3 regions of the Pseudomonas sp. G3-39 genome follow, and region 1 is predicted to be linked to each of the others. Evidence: predicted binding sites of a transcription regulator. Region 1 holds the regulator's gene; each other region holds the start of a gene.

Region 1 (7,299 bases):
TGACGGCGTTCAGCGAATCCAGCAGCTGTTCAAATTCGTTATCGGTGATGTCGCCCGAATCGCTCGAATCGCCTTCGACGACCAGTTCTTCGATCATCTCGGCCACTGGCGAAGCCGGAGCTTCGTCGGCCGTTTGCGGTTCGGCCAGACGCGCCAGGGCGGCCAGCAGTTCCGGGGTTGCAGCAGTGATCGGTGCACGTTCACGGACTTCGCTGAACATGCTGTTCACCGCGTCCAGCGCTTCAAGCACCACGTCCATCAGTTCTGCATCAACGCGCCGCTCACCCTTGCGCAGGATGTCGAACACGTTTTCGGCGATGTGACAGCACTCCACCAGCTCGTTGAGCTGAAGGAAGCCGGCGCCCCCTTTTACAGTGTGGAAACCGCGAAAAATTGCGTTGAGCAGATCTGCGTCATCCGGGCGGCTTTCCAGCTCGACCAGTTGTTCGGACAGTTGCTCAAGAATCTCGCCGGCCTCAACCAGGAAATCCTGAAGGATCTCTTCATCGGCGCCGAAGCTCATTAATGGGGTGCTCCTACAGGTCTAAAAACCCAAAAAACCTAAAATTCCAAAACACTAGAATCCGAGGCTGGATAACAAATCGTCCACATCGTCCTGACCGGACACAACGTCTTCTCGTTTATCGGCATGAATCTGCGGACCTTCACCCTGCGAGAGATGTTTTTGTGGATCTTTTTCTGCAAGCATCGCGGCACGGTCGTGCTCGATGCCCGCAAAGCGGTCAACCTGACTGGCCATGAGGACGAGTTTGAGTAAATTGCTTTCGACTTCGGTGACCAGCTGGGTCACACGCTTGATCACTTGACCGGTGAGGTCCTGGTAATCCTGAGCCAGCAGGATGTCGTTGAGGTTGCTCGACACCGCACGGTTGTCCGTGCTGCTGCGTGACAGAAAACCGTCGACCCGGCGCGCCAGCTCGCGGAACTCTTCAGCTCCGACTTCACGACGCATGAAGCGGCCCCAATCGGTGCTCAGAGCCTGGGCTTCTTCAGCCAGGCCATTGACCACCGGGGTGGCGCTTTCCACCAGATCCATGGTGCGGTTGGCCGCGGCTTCGGTCAGCTTGACCACATAGCCCAGGCGTTCGGTGGCGTCGGTGATTTGCGACACTTCCTCGGCCTGCGGCATGTGCGGATCGATCTGGAAATTGACGATCGCACTGTGCAGTTCGCGTGTGAGCTTGCCCACTTCCTGATACAGGCCGCGGTCACGGGTCTGATTGAGCTCATGGATCAGTTGCACAGCGTCGCCGAACCTGCCTTTTTCAAGGCTCTCGACCAGTTCGACCGCGTGTTTTTTCAGGGTCGACTCGAAATCGCCCTGTGAAGATTCGTTATGCTCCATAGCTCCCCCGCGCGTCATCAGCCGATGCGTTCGAAAATCTTCTCGATTTTGTCTTTCAACGCCTGAGCCGTGAAAGGTTTGACCACGTAGCCGTTCACACCAGCCTGAGCGGCCTCGATGATTTGCTCGCGCTTGGCTTCAGCGGTCACCATCAGCACCGGCAGATGCTTGAGTTTTTCATCGGCACGCACGTGGCGCAGCAAGTCGATACCGGTCATGCCCGGCATGTTCCAGTCCGTTACCAGAAAGTCGATGCTGCCGCTGTTGAGTACCGGAATGGCGGTAGTGCCATCGTCGGCCTCGACGGTGTTGGTGAACCCGAGATCGCGCAGCAGGTTCTTGATGATCCGCCGCATCGTTGAGAAGTCATCAACGATGAGGATTTTCATGTCTTTGTTCAATTCGACCTCCAAGCAGTCTTAAACGCGCCCAGCACCTGGACGCGCCACTTCAATCAATCGGCGCAGCACTCGAAGACTGTCTGGAGCACAACAGAGCAAGACCGGTGCCGTTCTCACCGCACCAGCCTCGTTCGCAGTGTCCCCACACTGCCTTCAGCGCGCTCGCCACTCCCCCAAACGCCCCCGCAAACGGGCCGCGCACTGGCTGTGTAACTGGCTGACCCGCGATTCACTGACGCCAAGGACTTCACCGATCTCCTTGAGGTTCAGCTCTTCGTCGTAGTACAGCGCCAACACCAGTCGCTCACGCTCCGGCAAATTGGCAATCGCGTCCGCCAGCGCCGCCTGGAAGCGTTCATCTTCCAGATCGCGTGACGGCTCAAGATGAGCACTGGCGCCATCCTCGTGCAGCCCTTCGTGTTCGCCGTCCTGCAACAGGTCGTCGAAACTGAACAGCCGGCTGCCCAGGGTGTCATTCAAAATCCCGTAGTAATCGTCGAGACTCAATTGGAGTTCGGCCGCAACCTCGTGATCTTTAGCGTCACGGCCGGTTTTAGCTTCAATTGAGCGAATGGCATCGCTGACCATACGGGTATTGCGGTGAACCGAGCGCGGTGCCCAATCCCCTTTGCGCACTTCATCGAGCATCGCGCCGCGGATCCGGATGCCCGCGTACGTTTCGAAACTGGCGCCTTTGCTGGCGTCATATTTGGTCGAGACTTCGAGCAGGCCGATCATCCCGGCCTGAATCAGGTCTTCAACCTGCACACTCGCCGGCAAGCGCGCCAGCAAGTGATAGGCAATGCGCTTGACCAGTGGCGCGTAACGCTCGATCAACTCGTACTGCGCGTCACGTGCCGACTTCTTGTAGTAGTTCATACCGCTCGCGGTCATAACACAGGCCCTGCTGTTTGCTGCACGAGGCGCTCGACGAAAAACTCAAGGTGGCCGCGCGGGTTGGCAGGCAGCGGCCAGGTATCGACCTTCTGCGCGATCGCCTTGAACGCCAGCGCGCACTTGGAACGCGGAAAGGCTTCATAGACCGCTCGCTGCTTCTGCACTGCCTTGCGCACGCTTTCGTCGTACGGCACGGCGCCGACGTATTGTAAGGCGACGTCGAGGAAGCGATCCGTGACCTTGGTCAACTTGGCGAACAGGTTGCGCCCTTCCTGCGGGCTCTGCGCCATGTTGGCCAGCACGCGGAAGCGGTTCATGCCGTAGTCGCGGTTGAGCAGTTTGATCAGCGCGTAGGCGTCGGTGATCGAGGTCGGCTCGTCGCAGACCACCAGCAACACTTCCTGCGCGGCGCGGACAAAACTGACTACCGAGTCACCAATACCCGCAGCGGTGTCGATCACCAGCACATCGAGGTTGTCGCCGATGTCGCTGAAGGCCTGAATCAGACCGGCATGTTGCGCCGGGCTCAGGTGCACCATGCTTTGGGTGCCGGAAGCGGCCGGCACGATGCGGATCCCGCCGGGCCCCTGCAACAGCACGTCGCGCAGTTCGCAGCGACCTTCGATCACATCGGCCAGAGTACGTTTGGGGGTCAGTCCCAGCAGAACGTCGACGTTCGCCAGCCCCAGATCGGCGTCCAGCAGCATGACCCGACGGCCAAGCTCTGCCAGCGCCAGAGACAAGTTCACTGACACGTTAGTCTTGCCGACGCCACCTTTGCCGCCGGTCACCGCGATCACCTGTACGGGATGCATGCTGCCCATGTTATTTCTTTACCTTGTCTTGCATAGACGGAGGCCACATTACTGGCTGCGCGTTCTCAACCGGAACAATGCATGGCAGACCATCGATGTAGGTACAAAAACGGTTCATTACCTCAGCCAACCTGCTTGGTCGGGCTGTGGTAGATATCAGCGAACATGTCAGCCATGGCTTCTTCGCTGGGTTCTTCCTGCATTTGCACGCTGACGGCGCGGCTGACCAGTTGATGACGGCGCGGCAGATGCAGATCATCCGGAATCCGTGGGCCATCGGTCAGGTACGCGACCGGCAGTTCATGACTGATCGCCAGGCTCAACACTTCGCCAAGGCTGGCCGTCTCATCCAGTTTAGTCAGGATGCAGCCGGCTAGCCCGCAACGCTTGTAACTGTGGTACGCGGCGGTTAGAACCTGTTTCTGGCTGGTGGTTGCCAGCACCAGATAATTTTTTGAACGGATGCCACGCCCGGCCAGACTTTCCAGCTGCATGCGCAAAGCCGGATCGCTGGCCTGCAAGCCGGCGGTATCGATCAGCACCACGCGTTTGCGCAGCAGCGGGTCGAGCGCCTGCACCAGCGACTGGCCCGGATCGACGTGGGTCACCGGCACGTTGAGAATCCGCCCCAGCGTCTTCAGTTGTTCCTGCGCACCGATGCGGAAACTGTCCATGCTGACCAGCGCGACATTCTGCGCGCCGTACTTGAGCACGTAGCGCGCAGCGAGTTTGGCCAGGGTGGTGGTCTTGCCCATGCCGGCCGGGCCGACCATGGCAATCACCCCGCCCTCTTCCAGCGGCTCGACTTCCGGTACGGCAATCATCCGCGCCAGGTGCGCGAGCAGCATGCGCCAAGCCTGACGTGGTTCTTCAATATCGGTGATCATCGCCAGCAGATCGCGCGACAACGGCCCGGACAGACCGATGCGTTGCAGACGACGATACAGATTGGCTTGCGCCGGACGGCTGCCTTGCAGCTGATTCCAGGCCAGCGTGCCGAGCTGCACTTCCATCAGCTCACGCAAACTGTTCAGTTCGAAACGCATCGAATCCAGCGCACGCGGATCGATGCCAGCGGACGACTGGGCAGGCGCTGGCGCTGGACGCGCCGGGGCGGCGTAAGTCGGTTCGCTCAACGGTTCGGCAGCAGTCAGCGGCAGGCCGGCCGTCAACGGCAGCCCGGCGAACAACTGGCGATTGGTGTTGCCGTCGGCTTCGCCACGCAGGCTCAGCTCGGCCTGAGCAGTAACGATGCGCGACTGGGTCTTGCGCAGCTCGTCCTCGAGTTCCATGTTCGGAACCCGTGGCGCCAGCGCCGACAATTTGTAATCCAGTGCCGCCGTCAGCTCGACGCCGCCGGCAATGCGGCGGTTGCCAATGATGGCGGCATCAGCGCCCAGCTCATCACGAACCAGCTTCATGGCCTGACGCATATCGGCGGCGAAAAAACGCTTAACTTGCATAAACCACTACCTCAGCCGTTGGGCCCTACTGTCGCAACGATGGTCACTTGCTTGTTGTCCGGAATTTCCTGGTAGGCCAGCACGTGCAGCCCTGGGACTGCGAGGCGGCCGAAACGCGAGAGCATCGCGCGGATCGGGCCTGCTACCAACAGGATCACCGGTTGACCTTGCATTTCCTGGCGCTGCGCCGCTTCGATGAGCGAACGCTGCAGCTTCTCGGCCATGCTTGGTTCCAGCAGAACGCCCTCTTCAGAGCCTTGTCCTGCCTTCTGCAGACTATTGAGCAATATTTGTTCCAACCTTGGTTCCAAGGTGATCACAGGCAGCTCGGAGTCAGTGCCTACAATGCTTTGGACGATGGCGCGGGATACCCCGACGCGTACTGCGGCGACCAAGGCGGCGGTATCTTGACTCTTGGCGGCGTTGTTGGCGATGGCTTCGGCAATGCTGCGGATGTCGCGTACCGGCACGTGTTCGGCCAGCAGCGCTTGCAGCACTTTGAGCAACTGCGACAGCGAAACCACACCCGGCACCAGCTCTTCAGCCAGTTTCGGCGAGCTTTTGGCCAGCAATTGCATGAGTTGCTGCACTTCCTCGTGGCCGATCAGCTCGCTGGAGTGCTTGTACAGAATCTGGTTCAAGTGGGTCGCGACCACGGTACTGGCGTCGACCACGGTGTAACCGAGCGATTGCGCCTGGGCGCGCTGGCTGACTTCGATCCACACCGCCTCCAGGCCGAAAGCCGGATCTTTGGCGGTAATGCCGTTGAGCGTGCCGTAGACCTGCCCCGGGTTGATCGCCAGTTCGCGATCCGGGTAGATCTCGGCTTCGGCCAGGATCACGCCCATCAGGGTCAGGCGATAGGCGCTCGGCGCCAGATCGAGGTTGTCGCGAATGTGCACGGTCGGCATCAGGAAGCCCAGATCCTGCGAGAGCTTCTTGCGCACGCCCTTGATCCGCGCCAGCAACTGCCCGCCCTGATTGCGATCCACCAGCGGGATCAGGCGATAGCCGACTTCCAGGCCGATCATGTCGATCGGCGTCACGTCGTCCCAGCCCAGCTCCTTGGTTTCCATGGCGCGGGCCGGCGACGGCAGCAGTTCCTGCTGACGCTGAACCTCTTGCAGCGCCTGCACCTTGGCGACGTTCTGTTTTTTCCAGAACAGGTACGCACCACCGGCAGCCAGCGCGGCCATGCTCAGGAACGAAAAGTGCGGCATGCCCGGGACGAGGCCCATGACTGCCATCAGGCCGGCCGCCACCGCCAAGGCTTTGGGCGAGGCGAACATCTGGCGGTTGATCTGTTTACCCATGTCTTCCGAACCGGAAGCACGGGTCACCATGATCGCCGCCGCTGTCGATAACAACAGTGATGGCAATTGCGCCACCAAACCGTCACCGATGGTCAGCAAGGCGTACACCTTGCCCGCGTCGGCGAAGGTCATGTTGTGCTGGAAGATACCGACGGCCATACCGCCGATCAGGTTGATGAACAGAATCAGCAGGCCGGCGATGGCGTCACCGCGAACGAACTTGCTGGCACCGTCCATCGAACCGTAGAACTCAGCCTCTTGGGCGACTTCCTGACGGCGCGCCTTGGCCTGGTTCTGGTCGATCAGACCGGCGTTGAGGTCGGCGTCGATCGCCATTTGTTTGCCGGGCATCGCATCGAGGGTGAAGCGCGCGCTCACCTCGGAAATCCGCCCGGCACCCTTGGTCACCACGACGAAGTTGATGATCATCAGAATCGCGAACACCACGATACCGACCACGTAGTTGCCGCCGATCACCACTTCGCCGAAGGCCTGAATCACCTTACCGGCAGCGGCGTGGCCGTCCTGACCGTGGAGCATCACCACCCGCGTTGAGGCCACGTTCAACGCCAGCCGCAGCAGCGTCGCCACCAGCAGAATGGTCGGGAACACCGCGAAATCCAGCGGCCGCAGCGCATACACGCAGACCAGCAGGACGACGATCGACAGGGCGATGTTGAAGGTGAAAAACACGTCCAGCAGGAACGGCGGCACCGGCAACATCATCATCGCCAGCATGACCAGCAGCAACAACGGCACGCCCAGATTGCCTCGACTGAGGTCGGCAACATTCGAGCGAGCAGTGTTGAATAACTGAGAGCGATCCACCGGTTTTCCCCGTTCCTTTAAAGCAAACTTTTGACGCCCAAAGCAGGCGCACGGCGGCTACTGCAAGAAGCCTTCCAACTTTTGCCGGGGATTGAAATTGAGGTTTGCCTCAGGGGAATTGTCTTGCCAGAAGCTGGGCGCCATGGAGCCGACCGCAAAACAGACGCAGACGGCTATCACCCTTAGCCCAGGTGAAAAAAATCAGAAAACCCGCGT
Region 2 (7,299 bases), 1.6 Mb from region 1:
GTTTTGTCGTTTCAGGGCTCCCAAAACTCAGGCCACTTTGCGAGCCTTGCTGATGCGCCGGGCCTGCCACTTGCGCCACCAGATGTAGACGCCAGTCCCTGACAGCCCCGCAATCACAACACCCAATACCGCGATGATCACTTGCCCGGTGAAGCCGATGATCCGTCCACCATGTATCGGTAACTGCAATCGATAAAACCGCTCCCCCAATGTCCCTTCTCCAGCTATTTCCTGTCCTAATAATCGTCCGTCCGTGCCGTGAAAGAACAACCAGGATTTTCCATGCGCTTGAGTGTCATGTTGCCCGAATCCTGCGCCGTAGAAGTTGTACTCAAAGCTGTAATACAACTCCCCGATCGCCGCTGTCAGTCCTAACCTCTTCCCCTCGACCAATGCCCTTTCGTACGCCTGTTGATAACTCAACTGTGTCACCCCCAACTCAGATGGAGGCATTCGCCCTCGAGCCTCATAAACGCTCGGCTCGATCGGTGAAAGCAGCGACACCGCCGGTTTGAAGACCTGACTGGGCAAGTTCATCGCGACACTGCTGACCGCAATCGGTAGCAACAACAACCACAGCCACAATCCACTGGCCCGATGCAGATCGAAGTTGAGTCGATAAACGTGGCCGCCCTTGATCTTCCAGGCCGCCGACCACTTTTTCCAGAACGGCTTGCCACGAGGAAACGTCAGCCACAGCGCGATGAAACAATCGATCACCCAGGCGCTGGCAACCAGCCCCATCAACCACAAACCCCAGTTTCCGGGCAGCGTCAGGTTGTAATGAAACTCAAGAATGAACGGAATGAAGTTCTCCCGGGAAAAGCAGCACTCGCCCCAGTAACGTTGGCCTTTCTGCTCGGCACTCACCGGGTCCAGATAGAACACCTGATTGCGCTCATCGAACGGTTTGCCGGTCGCCGGATCATTACGCGGTACCGCCGCCAACATGGCGGTATGCCCCGTCTCCTGCGGATACTCCATGTACCAGACCTGCAACTTCGGATGCGTGGTTTGCACCACGTCGACCAAGGCCCCGGGAGGCAATCGTTGCCCCTCAAATGAGGCTGCGTAGAAGTGCGAATTCAGCCACTCATCCAACTCATGATTGAACGCAAGAATGCTTCCGGTGATCCCGGCCAGCAGCAAAAACACCGCTGTTGCCAGCCCGATATAGCGATGCAACAACACCAACAATGCGCGCATGAGAATTTCCCCACAGAAGCGACAAAGCCAGCCCCTGAAAACAGGGGCTGGCTTTTTTATGCACAAGGCAAAGGTTTAGAACTGGTAGCTGACCGTGGCGGCGACGTTGCGCTCTTCGCCCATGTAGCAGAAGTTCAGACTCGCGCAGGAGGCTACGTAGGATTCATTGGTCAGGTTGTTCGCGTTCAGGCGCACGTCGACGCCCTTCAAGCCGACCTTGCCCAGGTCATAACCGATGGATGCGTCGAACAAGGTGTAGGAAGGCACCTTCAGCGTGTTTTCCGCATCCGCCCAGCTGTAACCGACATAACGCACACCACCGCCCAGGCGCAGGCCGTCGAGTGCCGCACTGTCGAATTTGTAGTCCGCCCACAACGACGCCATGTGCCGCGGTGCCTGAGTCGGCGAGTTGCCTTTGTTCTCGATCACATCGGTCGGCGTGCTCAAGGTGCTGACCATCGACTTCGAGTACTCGATATCGGTGAAGGTATAGCTGCCGAGTACTTTCAGGTTGTCGGTCAACTGCATGTGCGCTTCCAGTTCCAGCCCTTGCGAACGGACAGCGCCTACCGCGCGGTAGAAGTTTTCCTGCGGCAGTTTGGTCGCCAGATTTTCTTGATCAATGCGGAACAGCGAGGCGGTGAACAGGTTGTCGGTACCCGGCGGTTGATACTTCAGGCCGACTTCCCACTGTGTGCCATCGGTCGGAGGCAGAGGATTACCGGCGCTGTCGGCATACGAGTTCGGGTTAAACGACTCGGAGTAGCTGATGTACGGCGCCAGGCCGTTATCGAACAGATACAACGCACCAGCGCGGCCGGTCAGTTTGGTGCGGCGGTCGTTGATTTCCGTGCCCACCGGACGGCCCGCTTCGGCGATACGGTTCTCATCCGACGTCTCGACCCAGTCCTGACGCAGACCCAGCGAAAACCGCCATTGATCCATCTCGATCAGGTCTTGCAGGTAGATCCCGGTCTGCTCCAGGCGCCGCAGGTAACTGGTGTCGCCGTACATATCGATCGCTGAGTTGCCATAGACCGGGTTGAACGCATTGATCGGCGCCAGACCGCCGCTGGTCCAGTCGACCACGGTTTTGCGCCGCTGATAGTCCGCACCCATCAACACGGTGTGCTTGGTAGCTCCGGTGAAGAATTCGGCCTGCAGCATGTTGTCGACGATGAACGCATGCAGACGTTCATCGCCGCCGGTGTAATAGCGGTTCAGTTCGTTGCTGGTTGGTGTCGTCCAGCCGTAGGCGTAGACCTGATCCATGTTCACTTTGGAGTCGAGGTAACGGAAATTCTGTCGCGCTGTGAAGACATCGTTGAAGCGATGTTCGAACTGATAGCCGAACGATTGCTGATCCCGCGAGTAGCCATCAATCCCCGGCTCGCCCTCGAAGAAGTGCGGCGAGATGCGATTGCCGTTGCGCTGATGAATCGTCCCGTCCGCCGGCACGCCACCGTGGTAGCCGCCATCCGGATCGTGCTGCAGATACGCCTGCAGCGTCAGCGAGGTGTCTTCAGTGAAATCAATGCTCAGGGTCGGGGCGAGGGCGAAGCGTTTTTCCTTGTTGTGGTCGAATTGTGTATCGGACTGATCCGTCAAACCGGTCAGACGATAGGCAATGCGCTTGTCGTCATCGACTGGGCCGCTGAAGTCAAACCCGACCCCGCGCTGACCTTGGGTACCGACCGTGGCCTGAACCTGATGATAGGCCTCGTACAACGGCTTTTTGCTGGTCAGCGCCACCAGGCCACCGGGCGAACTGCGGCCATACAAGACCGACGACGGGCCTTTGAGAATATCCACGCGCTCGAGGAAATACGGATCGACCTGCATGGTGCTGTAGGTCCCGCTGTCGCCCATCGACTTGAGGCCGTCGAGGTAGATGTTATCCACCGAGCCATCGTTGAAGCCGCGCATCGCCACATAGTCGTAGCGATGGGTCGCCCCGTAAGGGTTGGTCAGCACGCCGGGGGTATAACGCATCGCCTGGGAGACGGTCTGCGAGCCTTGATCGTCCATTTGCTCGCGGGTGACCACGGACACGCTTTGCGAAGTTTCCAGCAACGCGGTACTGGTCTTGGTGGCGATCTGGCTGTGGGTGGCGTTGTAGCCTTCCATGCTGCCGAGTGCGTTGCCGAGGGCGAAACCTTTGATATCGGTGGTTGGCAGTGCCAGCGCATCGGTTTCACTGACAGGACGCAGGACGTAGCTGCTGCCGTCCTGGCTGACTGCTTCCAGGCCCGAACCGCTGAGCAAATGGCTCAACGCCTGATCAGTTGAATATTCGCCCTGTACGCCCGGAGACTGTTGTCCCTGTGTTTGCTGCGGAGTCATCGCCAGGGTAATGCCTGCCTGACGGGCAAACTGGTTCAGCGCTTCGCCCAGCGGGCCGGCGCCGATGCTGTAGCGATGACTGCTCGCTTCACTGGCAGGGGCGGCGAGGCTCAGGCCGGGCAGCGCACCGGCACCCAGCACGGTGGACAGCAGGGCGGCGCGAACGGCGTGGCGCAGCAGGCCCGATTCGGCAGTGAAATTCAGCGGTTTCTTACAGGTGAGGCGGACAGTCATTGTCGGTTTCCGTGGCAAGTCGCAAAGGCTGAGTTGAAGTGCTTACTGACCAAGCCGGACTTGTCGCGAAAACCCGCCAAAATAATTTCAGGCCACCGCCTCGAGTGTGACCCACCATCGGGTGCGATAACGCAATTGCACCGGCAGGGTCTGCGGCAGGATGGCCAGCAGCTTGTCGGTGTCCTCCAGGCGGAACACTCCGGACAGGCGCAAGTCCGCCACCTGCGGCGCGCACGTCACAAAGCCCTGACGATAACGCCCGACTTCATTGAGGAAATCGCCCAGGCGCATATTGCGGGTCACAATCAAACCATCGGCCCACGAGCCCACGTCCATATCCAGTGGCGCTGCCGGGCGCACCTGATGATGATCGATCAGATAGGTCTGCCCCGCGAGTGCCTCGACGGAGGTTGCGCCGCTGCGGATGGCGACGCTCCCTGAGCTGACGGTAAGCCTTGTGCAATCGCTGTCCTGACGCAGGATGAAGCGGGCTTTTATCGGTTCATAAATGCCATGACGACTTTGCACGCGAAGTGGCCGGTTGAACGTCGCGCCTTCATCGTTACCGCCGCAGGTAACGATGATTTCCCCGCGAGTGAGTTTGATCAGCCGTTGTTGCGCGGTGTAGTCCAGATCCACTGCGCTGGCAGTGTTCAGCTCGATCCGCGTGCCGTCGGGCAACTGGAACCCGCGACGCTCGCCGGTCGCCGTCGCGTAATCAGCGCGCCACTGCTGCCAGACGGAGGTGTCCTTGGCCAGCCACGCCGCGGAGCCCATCAGCACCGCGCCAGACAGCAGCTTCAAGGCTTGTCGCCGCCCCAGCCCTTGCGCACTGTTTTCCAGCGTATTGAACGCCACCTGGGCGCCGGGCACGGCGCGCAGGTTATGGCTCAGTTCGGCCTGCAGCGACTGCACGCGCTGCCAGGCCAGTTCATGTTCATGATGTTCGGCGCGCCACGCGTCGCACTGATGACTCAGGCGCGCATTGCCATGGTTGTTGCGCAGCCGCAGCAACCAGTGGATGGCTTGCTTGACCACCTGTTGCTGCGGCTCGGCGCGGCGCCCGACTGAGTTGTTATCCACAGGCATCAGGCTTCGTACCGCAACACGTAACAGTGATACAGCCCATCGGCGACGTAACGTTCGACTGAGCGCAGCGACAAGCCCATCTGCGCGGCAATCTGCCTGTGGGTCAAACCTTCGCACTGCGCCAGCAGAAACGCCTGACGCACTTTCGGTCGCAAGCCTTCAAGCATGCGCGCGATGCTCTCGAGCAACTCGATTACCAAGGCGCGGGTTTCGGCGCTTGGGGTTTCGGCTTCGGGCAAATGGGCGATGGTTTCGAGATAGGCGCGTTCGATTTCTTCACGACGCCAATGATCGATCACCAAGCCACGGGCGATGGTGCGTAAAAATGCGCGAGGTGCCTTGAGTTCCAGGCGTTCGCTGCGCTGCAACAGGCGCACGAAAGTGTCCTGGGCCAGATCTGCGGCATCCGCGGCATTGCCCAGCCGCGCCCGCAGCCAGGCGTTGAGCCAGCCGTGATGACTCCTGTAAAGCGCCTGCACTGCAAACTCAGGTGAGGACATGAACGCGACAGCCCGAACGTCACAAATGATAATTAGTCGCATTTTTATCAGGGGCTGCGAATTTTGCAACCTCTGCTCGGAGATCCAGCAAAAAAACTTCGTGGCGGACGCTCTGGCACGCCGTTCGGCGGGAATCTGACAGAAATGCCGGGCATTTCCCACGCAGCCCTAAGATTTCCGCGAATGGTGCCGACAGACTGGTGAGACATGCGTGCACCAAAGTAGAGCGGCCGTCAGAACGCCGCCTGCGCTGTACATGGAATGTTGCATCCCGGAACGCATCCCCACTTTTGCATAAGAAGTCCCATGAAATGAATCTCAAGTTCAGCCATAAAATCCTGTTGGCCGCCTCGGGCGTCGTGGTCCTGGCTTTCGCTTTGTTCACCCTCTACAACGACTATCTGCAGCGCAACACCATTGCCCAGAATCTCCAGTCGTCCGTGCAGCAGGCCGGCGATCTGACCGCCAGCAGCGTGCAGAACTGGATGAGCGGGCGGATCCTGGTGCTGGAAAACCTCGCGCAGAACGTTGCCCATCAGGGCAAAGACGCCGACTTCCCGGGGCTGGTCGATCAACCGGCCTTCACCTCGAACTTCCAGTTCACCTACGTCGGTCAGGCCAACGGTGTTTTCACCCAGCGCCCTGACGCGAAGATGCCCGACGGCTACGACCCGCGTCAGCGCCCTTGGTACAAGCAGGCCGTGGTCGCCGACAAAACCATGCTGACGCCGCCATACATGGCGGCGGTCGGTGGTCTGGTCGTGACCATCGCCATGCCGGTGAAAAAGAATGGCGAACTGCTGGGTGTGGTCGGCGGTGACCTGAGCCTGGAAACCCTGGTGAAGATCATCAACTCGGTGGACTTCGGTGGCCTCGGTCACGCGTTCCTGGTCAGCGGTGACGGTCAGGTGATCGTCAGCCCGGACAAAGACCAGGTGATGAAGAACCTCAAGGACATCTACCCGAATTCCGGTGTGCGCATCGAGAAGGGCAACCAGAACGTGGTGCTCAACGGCCAGGAGCGCATCCTGTCGTTCACCCCGGTCAGCGGTTTGCCGAATGCCGACTGGTACATCGGGCTGTCGATCGATCGTGACAAGGCCTACGCCGCCCTCAGCCAGTTCCGTACTTCGGCGCTGATCGCGATGTTCGTCGCGGTCGCGGCGATTGCGCTGCTGCTGAGCCTGCTGATCAACGTCCTGATGCGTCCGCTGACCACCATGGGCCGCGCGATGCAGGACATCGCCCAGGGTGAAGGCGACCTGACCCGGCGTCTGGTCGTGGCAGGCAAGGATGAGTTCGCCGAACTGGGCAGCGCGTTCAACCAGTTCGTCGAGCGCATTCACGCGTCGATTTCCGAAGTGTCGTCGGCTACCCGTCATGTGCACGACCTGTCGCAACGGGTAATGGCCTCGTCCAACGCCTCGATCATCGGCTCCGACGAACAAAGTGCGCGCACCAACAGCGTGGCCGCCGCGATCAACCAGTTGGGCGCCGCCACTCAGGAAATCGCCCGCAACGCCGCCGATGCGTCGCAGCACGCCAGCGGCGCCAGCGAGCAGGCCGATGACGGTCGTCAGGTGGTCGAGCAGACCATTCAGGCGATGACCGAGCTGTCGCAGAAGATCAGCCTGTCGTGCACCCAGATCGAAACCCTGAATGCCAGCACCGACAACATCGGCCACATCCTCGATGTGATCAAAGGTATCTCGCAGCAGACCAACCTGCTGGCGCTCAACGCGGCCATCGAAGCGGCCCGTGCCGGTGAAGCCGGACGCGGTTTTGCGGTGGTGGCGGACGAAGTGCGTAACCTCGCCCACCGCACCCAGGAGTCGGCGGAAGAGATCCACAAGATGATCACTTCGTTGCAGGTCGGTTCGCGTGAAGCGGTGACCACCATGAACGCCAGTCAGGCGTCCAGCGAAGA
Region 3 (7,299 bases), 310 kb from region 1:
CGGCGGCGCAGGGATCCAATGGCTGTGGACAAATGTCAGCCCGTCGTCGAGGTTATAGACGCCCGTGAGTGCCTCATCGGATTGGTAGGGCAGCGTCATGGAGAACGAAAAATAGCTTTCATCGTCGAAATTTCCTGTTCCACCACTGATGGACCAATACCGCTGACCCAAGAACTCGTCCTGATAGAAAGATCTGAATTTCGCTGTGTTCCGTTTACCGCCCAATCTCCATTGAAACCTGTCATCACTGACGAGTGGTTTTTTCGGGAGAAACATAACGTGAGTGGTCATTGTTAAACCTGCCTTTTCGAGTAAGAGGAGGTGTTACAACCGACTGCAATTACGATTTCTCTTGATACCCGCTCGGATAACGGTGCGTCTACTGTCAGATCTGACAGGTGCACAAGCAAAAAAAACCCGGAAGCTTTCGCTGTCCGGGTTTTTTGCGGGGAGACCAGCAAGAGTTTTGCTTTTAGCGGTTAAACCGCTCCACCAACGAATACTGAGTATTCGCCGTCTTGGTCAGCTCTTCACTCAGCAACGCCGAGTTATGCGCCTGTTCCGAGGTCTGATCCGCCAGTTCCGAAATGTTGCTGATGTTGCGGCTGATCTCTTCAGCCACCGCACTTTGCTCTTCGGTCGCCGCGGCGATCTGGGTGGTCATGTCGGTGATGTTGGCCACTGCTTCGCTGATGCCGACCAGTGCCTGATCCGCTTCCAGTACCCGCGCCACACCTTCTTCCGCCTGGCGATGGCCGGCTTCCATGGTTTGCACGGCGCTGGACGCGGTCTGTTGCAGCTTGGCGATCAGGGCGTGGATCTGGCCGGTGGATTCGCTGGTACGTTGCGCCAGTTGGCGCACTTCGTCAGCTACCACGGCGAAGCCACGGCCCATCTCGCCGGCACGTGCTGCTTCGATGGCGGCGTTGAGCGCGAGCAGGTTGGTCTGGTCGGCGATGCCTTTGATCACGTCGACCACGCCGCCGATTTCGTCGCTGTCCTTGGCCAGTTGGGTGACGGTCAGGCCGGTTTCGCCGACCACCACCGACAGGCGCTGGATGGCTTCGCGGGTTTCCCCGGCGATGTCGCGGCCGCGACCGGTCAGGCGATTGGCTTCCTGGGTGGCGTCGGCTGTGCGCTGTACGTGGCTGGCCACTTCCTGCGTGGTGGCGGCCATCTGGTTGACGGCGGTGGCGACCTGTTCGGTTTCCACGCGCTGGCGCTCCAGACCGCTGGAGCTGTTGTGCGCCAGGGCGTCGGACTGTTTGGCCTGATCGGTCAGGTGCTCGGCAGTGTCCTGCAGACGGGTCAGGCAGGTTTTCAGGCGCGCTTCCTGGCTGAGGATCGACATTTCCAGACGCGCCTGCGCGCCACGGCTGTCGGTGTACATCTGCGCGATCAGCGGGTCGGAAGTGGTCTGCTCGGCCAGGCGCAGCAGGCGCTTGAGCCCGCGTTGCTGCCATTGCAGACCCATCAGGCCCAGCGGCACCGAGAGGCCCGCTGCCAGGGCGAAGCCCCAGTGCGAGTTCAGGGTTGCGCCGATCACGAAGCTCAACTGGCTGACCAGTATGAATGGCAGCCAGTCCTGCAGCACCGGCAGCCATTTGTCGCTGGAAGGAATTGCCGACTTGCCCTGGTTGATGCGTTGGTAGAGCGCTTCGGCACGGCGGATCTGTTCGGCGGTGGGTTTGATCCGCACCGACTCGTAACCGATCACCTGATTGCCGTCGAACACCGGTGTCACGTAGGCATTCACCCAGTAGTGGTCACCGGATTTGCAGCGATTCTTGACAATGCCCATCCATGGCAAGCCTTGTTTCAGTGTGCCCCACATGTGCGAAAACACCGCAGCCGGGACGTCAGGGTGACGAACCAGGTTGTGCGGCGCACGGATCAGCTCTTCACGCGAAAACCCGCTGATTTCGACGAAAGCGTCGTTGCAGTAAGTGATCACGCCTTTAGCGTCGGTTGTGGAAATCAACCGCTGCTGAGCCGGGAAAGTCCGTTCGCGTTGTGTAATGGGCTGGTTATTACGCATGGTTTTTCAATCCGCAAGGCTTTGAAAGGTTGTCGGCGCTGTCAGGAAATTATTGAAGTTTTTTTTCAGATATAAGTACGGCGTCGCAAAACCGCTCTTGCTTCAACCGGCCAGCATCGGATAGGTGAACAGCGCAAAATGCAGCAGGTTCAGCCCGAAATGTGTGGCGATCGCCGCCGCAAGGCCACCGAAACGGTAGGCCAGACCATAGCCGACACCCGCCAGACCCGCCAGCAACACCCAGTGCCAGCCGGCACCCACATGCGCCAGGGCAAAGATCAGCGACGCCAGCAGCAGAGCGAGGTTGTCGCCGTGCGGCAGGTGCTTGAACAGGCGGCTCAAACCGCCCTGTATATAGCCGCGAAACAGCGCTTCCTCGACCAGCGTCACCAACAGCAGATTGTTCAGCAGCCACAGCCATGCCTGATCAGGCCACTTCGGCGCCCAGGCAATCATGCCGAACAACAGTGCGCCGCCCAGCGCCAGGACGGCGCTCAAGGTCAGGGCGAGGACGCTGGCGTACACCGTCGGACGCAGCGAGCGTGCCGCGACAATCCACGGGCAGGCGAGCAACAGCCAGAAGCCGATCAAGGGTTTGTCCAGATTCAGGTACATCGCAAACGGCACGGCGTCGTCGGTAAAACGCAGCGGGGCGATGGCCCGGCCGTTGGCGAATCCCGGCAACCAGTGCAGCGCCAGCGACAGCGCGAGGAAGATGAACACGGCATGCCCCAACAGGCGCGCCACCGGCACCTGCTGTTGGCGCACGGCGAAACCGGTCAACAGCAATAGTCCCACGGAGATCAGCGCGAGCCAGCCGAGTTGGCCAAAGCTTAACGCCAATCCATAACCGAGGCTGAGAAGTGCCAGATAGAGCCATGGCAACGCCTTCATCGAAAGTCCTTGTGCAGAATTTTGTGGAAGGGCTTTCTACACGGGTGAGGGCGTCGGGACAAGTAAAGCTGTGGCGGGATGCGGGGACAGGCTCCCAACCTGAGGCTATCCACAAAACCCATTGTGGGAGCGGGCTTGCTCGCGAATGTGGTGTGTCAGGCGATAACAATCTCGACGGATACACCGAATTCGCGAGCAAGCCCGCTCTCACAGTAGATCTGTGTGTGGCTGAGGAATCAGCGCAGATCGAGTTTCGCCGCCGCGCGCTCGGTGATTTCCGTGCGCAGTTTCAACGAAGGCGCTGCACGGTGCCGAGCCTCATCGACGACAGCACTCGGCGCCGTCTGCGGACTGCCCGATTCAAACGGCGGTGCCGGCGCATATTCCAGTTGCAGCTGAATCAACTGCGCCGCCTCGGCTCCCACCAGTTCGGCGGCCAGCACCAGCGCAAAGTCGATGCCTGCGGTAATGCCGCCACCGGTAAACAGATTGCCGTCGCGTACCACCCGGTCCTGCACCGCCATCGCGCCGAGTTTCGGCAGCAGTTCGTGATAGGCCCAGTGGGTGGTCGCGCGTTTGCCTTTCAACAGTCCCGCCGCGCCCAGCACCAGCGAACCGGTGCATACCGACGTCACATACCTGGCCTGCGCTGCCTGACGCTTGATGAACCCCAGCGTCTGCTCATCTTCCATCAGCGGCCCGACCCCGGCGCCGCCGGGTATGCAGATCACATCCAGATTCGGGCAGTCGTCGAAGGTGGTGGTCGGTTTCAACAGCAGGCCGGTGCTGGCGGTGATCGGCACCAGATCTTTCCAGATTAGATGCACCTGCACGTCCGGCAGCGAGGCCAGTACGTCATAGGGACCGGTCAGGTCGAGTTGCTGCACCTGCGGAAACAACAGAAAACCGATCTGCAACGTCATGGGGTTTTTCTCCATTTGAGGGGTGGACGGCCTCACTGTAGGCGCGTAGGTTCTGGCGTATACGCCAATAACCCCACGAATTACGCCAAATGCCCAAAGTCATCCATGTACTCGCGTTTGCCAACATGCAGATTCTCGATGTCACCGGCCCTCTGCAAGTATTCGCCTCGGCCAACGACATCGCCCGCCAACGCGGCTTGCCGGTGCCGTATGCGCCGTCGGTGATCGCCAGTGAGGGTGGGGCGGTGATGTCCTCGGCGGGGCTGGCGGTGCTGGCCGAACCGTTGCCGCATCAGGCCAGCGATACCTTGATCATCGCCGGTGGCTGGGGCATTTACCCGGCGGCGGAGGATTTGGCACTGGTGGACTGGGTGCGCGAGCATGCGGCGAAATGTCGACGCGTCGCCTCGGTGTGTACGGGGGCATTTCTACTGGCGGCGAGCGGCTGGCTCGACGGACGTCGCGTGGTCACCCACTGGACCCGTTGCGAACAACTGGCGCAGCAGCACCCGAAGCTGCAGGTCGAAGCCAATCCGATCTTCATCAACGACGGCCCGGTCTGGACCTCGGCCGGCGTCACCGCCGGCATCGATCTGGCGTTGGCGATGGTCGAGGAAGATCTGGGCCGCGACATCGCCCTCGACGTCGCCCGGCATCTGGTGGTGTTCCTCAAACGCCCCGGCGGGCAATCGCAATTCAGCGTGACCCTGGCCCTGCAGAATCAGGGCAATCGTTTTGATGAACTGCACGCCTGGATCGCCGAAAACCTCACCTGCGACCTCGGCGTGCCGACCCTGGCCGAACAGGCCGGCATGAGCGAACGCAGTTTCGTCCGCCACTACCGCGCCGACACCGGCCAGACCCCGGCCCGCGCCATCGAACTGATCCGCGTCGAAACCGCCCGGCGTCTGCTCAGTGACACCGGGCTGCCGGTGAAACGGATTGCGGCCAACTGCGGGTTTGGCAGTGAAGAAACCTTGCGCCGCAGTTTTCTGCGCGCGATTGGCGTGACGCCGCAGGCGTATCGGGAGCGGTTTTCGGTCAGTGCTGGCGAAGCAGATTCAGCGATGCCCTTAGGGGCTATTACCCGAACAGAACCTTCTGCCAATGATCTTCGCTGATGATCGCAATCGGCACGCCGCTGTCTCTCAGCTCAACGGCTTTCTTGATCTTGGTGCCGTAAGAGCTGTGAAGCCACTGATCATTGCCAATGCTGCCCACTACCAAATAGTGAATCTTTTTGCTGACGGAACCACCAATAAGGCCGCCGCGTTCGAGGATCTGTGACTCACATTCTTTACGTGGCCCATAGGCCATGACGCCTGTAAACAGGAAGACCCGATCAACCAGGCATAACTGTGGGGCAGGGTGGTCGAGAGGAAGACTGGCCGGCGCGGCAAACGTTGGTGTTTGTGTTGGTGCGGTTGGCAGGCCGGTGAACTGATGCAGCATTTCCAGCAGCTCCGCAGACTCGTCGGCGTCCAGAACTCCGTCGCTGAGCATGTCGGCAAGACGCCTGTAAAGGATGTTCACAACCGGATCATCCAGGTGCACCAAATGGGTTTCAATCCAGTTTCTGAGAAACTCGGCTTCTTGCTGGTTGATCGTGCCGTCTGCGGCAAGCCCGGCTGCGATGCCGATGAGAGCATCGACCGAGCGCCGCTCGATTCTTGCCTGATGAAAGAAAGCGCTGCTCTGAAATTCCTGATGCAAATCGACCATCGGTGCTTCTCCTTAAGCCTCGGCTTCCGCCACCTGATTGAAATACTTCGTCCGATCCGGGGTAAACGTTACCCGCATCTTGGTCCGCGAGCAGGTCAGCGAGCGTTCTTCAGCCAGATCAATATCCAGATCCTCGCCACGCAACCCCTGCCACTGCGCCAGGTATTTCAGCGACCCGTATTTTTCGTTCTTCTTCAGGCTGCGGTTCACGCCACCTTTCCAGCCGAGCACCGGCAGTTCGCCGGCGAGGCACTGATGGGCAAGGTCGGGGAAGCGGGTGGCGCGCTGGCGGCCGATTTCCCAGCACTTGATCAGGCCTTTGTCGGCGGCTTCCCAGAGTTGGGTGCGGGTCAGGCCGCTGCGCAGGGGCGTGGCGATGGGGCGGTGGACGTGCTGGGTCATTCTGGTTCCTTGAATTCGGGTTTTATTGGACAGCTCCGCTGTGCCCGTTGCGGTGGATGGTAGGGGGGGATGTAACAGCTGGCAACAGGGTATTTCAGGGTGTAAGTGCAGGTTGCGGGGGAGGGATTTGCCTGGGTGTTGTTTAGAAGAAGCAGGAACAAACCACGCAAACTGTGGTGAGGGGATTTATCCCCGATCGGCTGCGCAGCAGGCGCAAAGCCAAGCAACGCGGTGCTGTTGACGAAATGCACCGGAAAAATCAGGACTGCTGCGCAGCCGATCGGGGATAAATCCCCTCACCACAGGGGATCTGATTCTGTTTATTTCTGTGTAGGGGTTAGGCCGGCGAAGCGCGCTGATGCGGCATATTTCCTACAGACACTGACGAAATTACGGCTGCCAAACACTCTTCTCCCCACTCAGACGCCGATCAAGAAAACTCGCCGCACTGATCAGCGCCAGATGCGTCAGCGCTTGCGGGGTGTTGCCCAGATGGCGGCCCTTGCTGTCGAACTCTTCGGCATACAGGCCCAGCGGGTTTGCGTAGCGCAGCAGTTGTTCAAACTCAAGATGCGCCTTTTCCACCTGACCGGCCCGGGCCAGGCATTCGACGTACCAGAACGAGCAAGCGGCGAAGGCGCCTTCGATGCCGGCCAAACCGTCGATATTGGCGTCATCGTTACGGTAGCGGTAGACCATGCCGTCGCGCACCAGAGACTTTTCGATCGCTTCCAGAGTCGATAACCAGCGTGGGTCCTTGGCGCTGACGAAACGCACCAGCGGCATCAGCAGCATCGAACCGTCGAGCGCGGTACCGCCCTTGTACTGGACGAAATGCCCGCGCTCCTCATCCCAGAAGTTGTCCCAGATGTCGGCGTAGATCGCCTGCCGGGTCTGATCCCACTGGACGAACGGCGCCGGCAGCGAGCGTTTCGAGGCCAGGCGGATGGCCCGGTCAAGCGCCACCCAACACATCAGTCGCGAGTGCAGGAAGTGATGCTGCTCACCGCGCATTTCCCAAATGCCCACGTCGGTTGTCTGCCAGGTCTCACACACCTGATCGACCACTTCGCGCACGTGTTTCCAGCCCTGGTGGGAAATCGCGTCGCCGTACTTGTTGACCAGATACACCGCGTCCATCAGTTCGCCAAAGATGTCGAGCTGAATCTGGTCGTACGCGCCATTGCCGATGCGCACTGGTTGCGCGCCGCCATGACCGCAGAGGTGAGAGAGTTCGGTTTCCGGCAGTTCCTGACGACCGTCGATGGCATACAGAATGTTCAGTTTCGTTGGCTGGCCGCAGCAATCGCTGACCCGCCC

What was found. Region 1 encodes FliA, which starts transcription of late flagellar genes. Its sites were predicted from a motif close to CTAAAGTTTNNNNNNNNNNNGCCGNTAA; they were not measured.
Region 2: the regulator FliA is predicted to act here: its motif matches at 5,541-5,568, upstream of ACOYXG_RS00055 (methyl-accepting chemotaxis protein).
Region 3: the regulator FliA is predicted to act here: its motif matches at 2,068-2,095, upstream of ACOYXG_RS08875 (methyl-accepting chemotaxis protein).

The regions. Positions count from the first base shown of each region.
Region 1 covers NZ_CP186497.1:1,648,753-1,656,051, reverse strand. Annotated here, with positions in the region: gene ACOYXG_RS07480 (chemotaxis protein CheA) at 1-523, opposite strand, end outside; gene ACOYXG_RS07475 (protein phosphatase CheZ) at 578-1,366, opposite strand; gene ACOYXG_RS07470 (chemotaxis response regulator CheY) at 1,384-1,755, opposite strand; gene fliA (RNA polymerase sigma factor FliA) at 1,921-2,661, opposite strand; gene fleN (flagellar synthesis regulator FleN) at 2,658-3,488, opposite strand; gene flhF (flagellar biosynthesis protein FlhF) at 3,602-4,942, opposite strand; gene flhA (flagellar biosynthesis protein FlhA) at 4,954-7,083, opposite strand.
Region 2 covers NZ_CP186497.1:6,016-13,314, forward strand. Annotated here, with positions in the region: gene ACOYXG_RS00035 (PepSY-associated TM helix domain-containing protein) at 28-1,206, opposite strand; gene ACOYXG_RS00040 (TonB-dependent siderophore receptor) at 1,282-3,783, opposite strand; gene ACOYXG_RS00045 (FecR domain-containing protein) at 3,871-4,872, opposite strand; gene ACOYXG_RS00050 (sigma-70 family RNA polymerase sigma factor) at 4,872-5,372, opposite strand; gene ACOYXG_RS00055 (methyl-accepting chemotaxis protein) at 5,684-7,299, shown strand, end outside.
Region 3 covers NZ_CP186497.1:1,957,642-1,964,940, forward strand. Annotated here, with positions in the region: gene ACOYXG_RS08870 (hypothetical protein) at 1-291, opposite strand, end outside; gene ACOYXG_RS08875 (methyl-accepting chemotaxis protein) at 473-2,038, opposite strand; gene ACOYXG_RS08880 (lysostaphin resistance A-like protein) at 2,141-2,932, opposite strand; gene inhA (isonitrile hydratase) at 3,169-3,855, opposite strand; gene ACOYXG_RS08890 (GlxA family transcriptional regulator) at 3,945-4,976, shown strand; gene ACOYXG_RS08895 (BRCT domain-containing protein) at 4,939-5,577, opposite strand; gene ACOYXG_RS08900 (hypothetical protein) at 5,590-5,979, opposite strand; gene ACOYXG_RS08905 (glycoside hydrolase family 15 protein) at 6,370-7,299, opposite strand, start outside.